Linked DNA regions of Nocardioides panacis. The protein of the gene in region 1 interacts with the protein of each later gene in a pairwise test. Links are inferred from orthologs where the notes say so. Each region holds a gene or a part of one and is shown in the gene's direction. Other genes may lie near its edges.

Region 1 (3,887 bases):
CCCGGTGCTCGCGCTGATCTTCGCCTCGGGCGTGGTGCCGTTCAACGGACCGGGCATCATCCCGATCGCCGGCATCGTGGTCGGCAACATGATGACCGCCTCGACCCTGACCGGACGGCGCGCGTTCGACGAGCTCGCCGGGCACTTCGGCACCTACGAGGCCGCGCTGGCGATCGGGCTGAGCAGCCCCGAGGCCGCCTTCGAGGTGATCGCCCCGACCGCCCGCGAGGCGCTCACCCCGGGCTTGGACCAGACCCGTACCGTCGGCCTCGTGACGCTCCCCGGCGCGTTCGTCGGCGTCCTGCTCGGTGGCGGCACGCCGCTCGAGGCCGGCGCCGCGCAGATCCTGGTGCTGATCGGCCTGATGGCGGGTCAGGCGATCACCTCGGCGGTGCTGCTGCGACTCGTGGCGGCCGCCCGGCTCGTGCGCCGGGACCTCGTCGCGACGTACCCACGATGACCCACCCCGAGGACAGACGGAGGACCCCGATGCACCTCGCCCGTCTGACCACGGCCGTGGTCGCGGCCGCCCTGCTGGTGTCCGGCTGCACCCAGGGCACGGCAGCCACGCCGGACCCGGCCGCGTCGAGCCCGAGCCCCCCCGTCGATCGGGAGGTACGTCGCCCTGGGCGACTCCTACTCGGCCGGTCCGCTGATCCCGACGACCGACCTGGCCGGCGGCTGCGCGCGCTCCGACCACAACTACCCCAGCCTGGTGGCGGACGCGGTGAACGCCCGCAAGCTCGTCGACGTGACCTGCAGCGGCGCCGACACCCGCGACCTGACCGGGGTGCAGCGGACGTTCGGCGACGCCCGCATCCCGCCGCAGCTGCGCGCGGTCACCGCCGACACCGACCTGGTCACGCTGGGCATCGGCGGGAACGACCTCGGGCTGTTCTCCACCCTGGTGAGCACCTGCACGCGGCTGCGCGCCTCGGACCCGCAGGGCTCGCCGTGCGCCCGCGAGCTCGCCGCCCGCGGCCCGGACCTCGACGCCGCCGTCACCACGATCAGCCGCCGGGTCGCCGCCTCCCTGCTGGCGATCCGGGCGAAGGCCCCGCGGGCGAAGGTCCTGCTGGTCGGCTACCTGCGCTTGGCCCCCGAGCACGGCACCTGCGTCGGGCTGCCGCTGGCCGCGGGCGACTACGCGGAGGGCCGGCGGATCAGCCGGACCCTGGACACCGCGCTGAAGACGGCGGCCCGCCGGACGGGCACCACGTTCGTCGACATGTACGCCGCCTCGCGCGGGCACGACATCTGCGCGCGGGACCCGTGGGTCAACGGCAGCGTCAACGACCGGCAGAAGGCGCTGGCCTACCACCCGTTCGCCTCCGGGATGCGGGCCGACGCCCGCGCCGTGGTCGCCGCCCTGCGGCGCTGAGCCGGCTCAGCCCGTCCAGGAGGCGCCGTCGGCACGCGCCGGTGGACGTCCCTCCGACGAGGGTGACCGAACGTGACCCCTGAGCCCGCTGAAGAGCACCCGGTGCCGGATGAAAGGGTGGGGGGATGACGGGGACGACGGGGTTGGCGACGCTGGTGGCACGGGGGCTGGTCGCACCGGACTGGGCCGAGGCGCTGGCGCCGGTGGACGGGCAGATCACCGCGATGGGCGAGTTCCTGCGCGCCGAGGTGCGCGCCGGGCACACCTACCTCCCGCCCGGCGACCACGTGCTGCGCGCGTTCAGCCGGCCGCTGGCCGAGGTGCGGGTGCTCGTGCTCGGGCAGGACCCCTACCCCACCCCGGGGCACGCCGTCGGCCTGTCGTTCTCGGTGGCCCCGGACGTGCGGCCGCTGCCCAAGAGCCTGGTCAACATCTACAAGGAGCTCGTCGACGACCTCGGCTGCCCGCCGCCGTCGAACGGCGACCTCACGCCGTGGTTCGAGCAGGGCGTGATGCTGCTGAACCGCTGCCTCACGGTCCGGCCGGGCGAGCCGGCCTCGCACCGTGGTCGCGGCTGGGAGGCGGTCACCGAGCGCGCCATCGAGGTGCTCGCCGCCCGGGGCGGCCCGCTGGCGGCGGTGCTCTGGGGCCGGGACGCCCAGGGCGTCAAGCCGGTGCTCGGCGCGGTGCCGTGGGTCGAGTCGGTGCACCCCAGCCCGCTGTCCGCGTCGCGCGGGTTCTTCGGGTCGCGTCCGTTCAGCCGCGTGAACAGCCTGCTCGAGCAGCAGGGCGGCAGGCCCGTGGACTGGCGGCTCCCGTGACCGGGCTGCGCACCGTGTGCGTGTTCAGCGGCTCGAGCCCGGGCGCGCGCCCGTCGTACACGGACGCAGCGGCGGCGCTGGGCCGCGAGGTCGCCAGCCGCGGCCTGCGCCTGGTGTACGGCGGCGCCAGCGTCGGGTTGATGGGCACGGTCGCGGACGCCGCGCTCGCCGCCGGGGGCGAGGTCGTCGGGGTGATCCCGCAGCACCTCGTCGACCGCGAGGTGGCGCACCCCGGGCTCACCGAGCTGCGGGTCACCACCTCGATGCACGAGCGCAAGGCGATGATGGCCACGCTGTCCGACGGGTTCGTGGCGCTGCCCGGCGGCTTCGGCACGCTCGAGGAGCTGGCCGAGATCCTGACCTGGTCGCAGCTCGGCCTGCAGAGCAAGCCGAGCGGTCTGCTCGACGTCGAGGGGTTCTTCGCGCCGCTGCTGGCGTTCTTCGACCACACCGTCACCGAGCGGTTCGTGTCGGAGCGGCACCGGGCCCTGGTGCTCTCGGCGGACGCCCCGGGCGCGCTGCTCGACCGGCTCGCGGACTGGCGTCCGGACCCCGCCGCGACGAAGTGGCTCGACCGATGACCCAGATTTGTCGACTTCTTCAGTAGTATTTGCTGCATGACGCAGACTCTCGCCCTTCCCCGCTTCGAGGACGCCACCGTCGTGGTGCCCGCTCCCGGTCACGAGCCGGGCAACTGGTCCGGTGCCGCGAGCGCGGTCCTGGTGGACGGCGTCTACTGGCTGACCTACCGCGTCCGGCGGCCGCTGCGCGAGGGTCGGGGCGTCTCCGTGGTGGTCGCCCGCTCCGACGACGGCGAGCACTTCGTCACCGTCGCCGAGGTGCGGCGCGACGACTTCGGCGCCGAGTCGTTCGAACGTCCGGTGCTGGTGCGCCGCCCCGACGGTGGCTGGCGGCTCTACGTCTCCTGCGCGACGCCGGACTCCAAGCACTGGTGGATCGAGGCCGTCGACGCCGACGAGCCGGCCGGCCTCGTGACGGGCACCCGGACCGTGGTGCTCCCCGGGTCGCCCGACGTCGCCGTGAAGGACCCGGTCGTGCTGGTCGACGCGACCGGCTGGCGGATGTGGGTCTGCGTGCACCCGCTCACCGAGCCGGGCCACGAGGACCGGATGACCACGGCCTTCGCGACCAGCGCCGACGGCCTGTCGTGGGACTGGCACGGCACCGTGCTCGCCCCCACCGACGGCACGTGGGACCAGCGCGGCACCCGGGTCACCGCGGTGCTCTCCGAGGAGCCCCTCGTCGTCCTGTACGACGGACGCGCGCGCGCCGAGGACAACTGGCACGAGGTCACCGGGGTGGCGCGGTCCACCGACGGCCGCAGGCTCGTCGCGGAGGAGGGGCCGGTGGTCCGGTCGCCGCACAGCGACGGGGCGCTGCGCTACGTCGCGGCGGTGCCGCTGCCCGACGGTGCCACGAGGTTCTACTTCGAGGCCGCCCGGCCCGACGGGGCGCACGACCTGATGACCAGCGTGTCCGGCTGACGGTCGGTCCCGAGCCCGCTCAGCCGGTGGCGGTCCTCTGGGACTGCCGGGTGTGGAACGTGTCGCCGGCGCGGTGGGTGCGCCAGTCGTCGTAGGACTCCCCGGTGACCTGCTCCAGCAGGGCGATGTCGTCCAGGAACGGCTCGCGCAGCACCTCGCCCTGCTCGGGGGTCAGCCGCG
Region 2 (3,573 bases), 1.9 Mb from region 1 along the record:
GAGCTACCTCGGCTCGCGTCCGGTCGACATCGCCCGCGAGAAGGCCGGGATCATCAAGGCCGGCTCGACGGTGGTGGTGGCCGTGCAGCCCGACGACGTGGCGGCGGTGATCGCCGAGCGGGCCGCGGAGGTCGGCGCGACGGTGCTGTGGGAGGGCCGGGACTTCGGCGTCGAGCACCGCGTCGCGGCCGTCGGCGGCCAGATGATGCAGCTGCGCGGCCTGCGCGGGGAGTACCCCGAGGTCTTCCTGCCGCTGCACGGCGCCCACCAGGCGCAGAACGCGGTCCTGGCGCTGGCCGCCGTGGAGGCGTTCCTCGGCGAGGAGCCGCTCGACGTCGACCTGGTCCGCGACGCGCTCGCCGAGGTGACCTCGCCCGGCCGCCTCGAGGTGATCCGGCGCAGCCCGACGATCCTGCTGGACGCCGCGCACAACCCGCACGGCGCGCAGGCCACCGCGGACGCGATCGAGGACTCGTTCCTGCTCAACCCGCTGATCGGGGTCGTCGGGGTGATGGCCGACAAGGACTACGAGGGCGTGCTGGCGGCCTTCGAGCCGGTGATGGCCGCGATCGTCTGCACCGAGAACACCACCACCCGCACGATGCGCGCCGAGGACCTCGCCGAGGTCGCCCGCGGCATCTTCGGCATCGACCGGGTGTACGTCGCCCCGCGGATCCAGGACGCCATCGAGCAGGCGGCCACCCTCGCCGAGGAGGGCGGCGTGTTCGGCGAGGCGATCGGCTCCGGCGGCGTGCTGGTCACCGGCTCGGTGGTCACCGTCGGCGAGGCGCGGCACCTGCTCCGGCCGCGGAGGCGGCGCGGATGACCCGCTCCATCCGGCGCTCGATGTGCGCCGGCATGCTGGTGCTCCAGGCGGTCGTGCTGTTCCTGACCGGCATCGTGACGATCGGGATGACCGAGCTGGCCACCGGCGCGTCGCTGGCCCTGGGCCTCGGCCTCGCGGTGCTGTGCCTGGTCGCGGCCGGGATGCTCGGCCGGCGCGGGGGCTACGCCCTGGGCTGGGCGGTGCAGGTCGTCTCGATCGCGCTGGGGTTCCTGATCACCGCTATGTTCTTCCTCGGCGTGGTCTTCGCCGGGCTCTGGGCGACCTCCTACTTCATGGGCGCCACGATCGACCGGGAGCGGGCCGAGCGCGCCGTCCTGGAGGAGCAGTGGCGCGCCGAGCACGGCGCCGAGCACGGCGCCGAGCACGGCGCCCAGGACGGCGCCCAGGACTGAGTCCGGCCACCGGTCGGTTTCGCGGGTCGGCCGCGGGTTCCCTAGGCTGGCGCCCATGTCGACCCAGCGCACCCTCGTCCTGCTCAAGCCCGACACCGTCCGCCGCGGACTCGTGGGCAACGTGCTGTCCCGCTTCGAGGCCAAGGGCCTCTCGCTCGTCGCGCTGGAGCTGCGCACCATCACCGCGGCCCAGGCCGACGAGCACTACGCCGAGCACGTGGACCGGGACTTCTACCCGCCGCTGCGCGACTTCGTGACCTCCGGCCCGCTCCTCGCGGCGGTGCTCGAGGGCGACGAGGCCGTCGAGGTGGTGCGCGCGCTGAACGGCGCGACCGACGGCCGCAAGGCCGCTCCGGGCACGATCCGCGGGGACCTGTCGCTGTCCAACCGCGAGAACCTCGTGCACGGCTCGGACTCGCCCGAGTCCGCCGCGCGCGAGATCGGCATCTGGTTCCCGGGTCTGTGACCCCGTGACCGCCGGGCGCCGCGCCGACCAGCCGCTCTCGCCGACCGGCCGGAGCACGCCGCGCCGGGAGAGGGAGCGCGCCCAGTCCGACCGCGACACCCTGTACGACGTCCTGGACGCGTCCCTGGTCTGCCACCTCGCCGTCGTCGTCGACGGGGTGCCGCTGGCCCTGCCGACGGTGTTCGCCGTCGACCTTGACGGTCCCGACGAGGGCGGCACGCTCTACGTGCACGGCTCGGTGGCCTCGCGCAGCCTGGTGCAGGCGCCCGGGCAGGACGTCAGCGTGACGATGACGGTGCTCGACGGGATCGTGCTGGCGCGGTCCGGCTTCAACCACTCGATGAACTACCGCTCGGCCGTGGTCGTCGGCCGGCCCCGGCTGGTGACCGGTGAGGCCGAGCGCTCGCACGCCCTGGACCTGCTGGTCGACCACGTGACGCCCGGCCGGTCCGCGACGCTGCGCCGGCCGACCCGCAAGGAGCTCTCCGCCACCACGGTGCTGGCCCTGCCGCTGCACGAGGCCTCGGTCAAGCGGCGGGTCGGCGACCCGAGCGACGAGGACGTCGACGTCGAGGCGGGCGGCGTGTGGGCCGGGGTGCTGCCGCTCGGGCTGCGCGCCGGCGAGCCGGTCACCGGCGCGGACGTCGACGTCGCCGCGGTGCCGGAGCACGTGACGGCCCGGGTCGCAGCGCTGAACCGCCGCAGCCCCTGAACCGCCGCACCAGCTGAACCGCCCGCCTGCGTCGGGTGTGACGCGCGTGTCGTCCGGGGCTGGAGAGGTTCGCGCTCTTACCCTGGGACGGGGTCGGTGCGCCGTACCCCCGACCCACCCGGACAGGCGACGACAGCAGGGACCGCAGGCATGGCGAACAGCATCATCGGCCGCGACATGGCCGTTGACCTCGGCACCGCCAACACGCTCGTCTACGTGCGTGGCAAGGGCGTGCTCCTCGACGAGCCGTCCGTCGTCGCGCTGAACTCCTCGACGAACGAGATCCTCGCCGTCGGGCACGAGGCGAAGCGGATGATCGGCCGGACCCCGGACAACATCACCGCGATCCGCCCGCTCAAGGACGGCGTGATCGCGGACTTCGAGTCCACCGAGCAGATGCTCCGCTACTTCATCCAGCAGGTGCACCGCCGCCGCTACTTCGCCAAGCCCCGCCTGGTGATCTGCGTGCCGAGCGGCATCACCGCGGTCGAGCAGCGCGCCGTCAAGGAGGCCGGCTACCAGGCCGGCGCCCGCCGGGTCTACATCATCGAGGAGCCGATGGCCGCCGCGATCGGCGCCGGGCTCCCCGTCCACGAGGCCACCGGCAACATGGTCGTCGATGTCGGCGGCGGCACGACGGAGGTCGCGGTCATCTCGCTGGGCGGCATCGTCACCAGCCTCTCGATCCGCACCGCGGGCGACGACCTCGACCAGGCGATCATCGCCTGGATGAAGAAGGAGTACTCCCTGATGCTGGGGGAGCGCACCGCCGAGGAGATCAAGATGACCCTCGGCTCGGCGTTCCCGCTCCCGCAGGAGCCGGAGGCCGAGGTCCGCGGTCGGGACATGATCTCCGGGCTGCCCAAGACCGTCGTGGTCTCCTCCGCCGAGGTCCGGATGGCCCTCGAGGAGCCGCTGCACGCGATCGTCGACGCGGTCCGCACCACCCTCGACCAGACGCCGCCCGAGCTCGCCGGCGACATCATGGACCGCGGCCTCGTGCTGACCGGCGGCGGCGCGTTGCTGCGCGGCCTCGACGAGCGGCTGCGCCACGAGACCGGGATGCCGGTGCACATCGCCGAGGAGCCGCTGCGCTCGGTGGCGATGGGGGCCGGCAAGTGCGTCGAGGAGTTCGAGGCCCTCCAGCAGGTGCTCG

The links. Proteins that work in one complex are often made in the same cells at the same time.
Region 2: the proteins of KRR39_RS23075 (region 1) and ndk interact in binary tests that used the Escherichia coli proteins (3 or more experiments, as listed by UniProt). The link is inferred for Nocardioides panacis from one-to-one orthologs.

What each region holds. Positions count from the first base shown.
Region 1 is NZ_CP077062.1:4,722,489-4,726,375, reverse strand. Bases 617-3,354 are described here. They hold KRR39_RS23075 (uracil-DNA glycosylase), read left to right. Parts: upstream 617-1,506; coding sequence 1,507-2,202; downstream 2,203-3,354. Other genes in these bases: KRR39_RS23065 (hypothetical protein), read left to right, coding at 2,820-3,354; KRR39_RS23070 (LOG family protein), read left to right, coding at 2,199-2,783; KRR39_RS23080 (SGNH/GDSL hydrolase family protein), read left to right, coding at 617-1,381. In the rest of the region: KRR39_RS23085 (ABC transporter permease), read left to right, coding at 1-460; more of KRR39_RS23080, read left to right, coding at 608-616; more of KRR39_RS23065, read left to right, coding at 3,355-3,707; KRR39_RS23060 (sulfotransferase family protein), read right to left, coding at 3,727-3,887. UniProt on the Escherichia coli protein: Excises uracil residues from the DNA which can arise as a result of misincorporation of dUMP residues by DNA polymerase or due to deamination of cytosine.
Region 2 is NZ_CP077062.1:2,777,659-2,781,231, reverse strand. What follows is about bases 1-2,999. They hold ndk (nucleoside-diphosphate kinase), read left to right. Parts: upstream 1-1,294; coding sequence 1,295-1,705; downstream 1,706-2,999. Other genes in these bases: KRR39_RS13505 (rod shape-determining protein), read left to right, coding at 2,568-2,999; KRR39_RS13510 (pyridoxamine 5'-phosphate oxidase family protein), read left to right, coding at 1,710-2,417; KRR39_RS13520 (DUF4233 domain-containing protein), read left to right, coding at 823-1,239; KRR39_RS13525 (bifunctional folylpolyglutamate synthase/dihydrofolate synthase), read left to right, coding at 1-826. In the rest of the region: more of KRR39_RS13505, read left to right, coding at 3,000-3,573. UniProt on the Escherichia coli protein: Major role in the synthesis of nucleoside triphosphates other than ATP. The ATP gamma phosphate is transferred to the NDP beta phosphate via a ping-pong mechanism, using a phosphorylated active-site intermediate.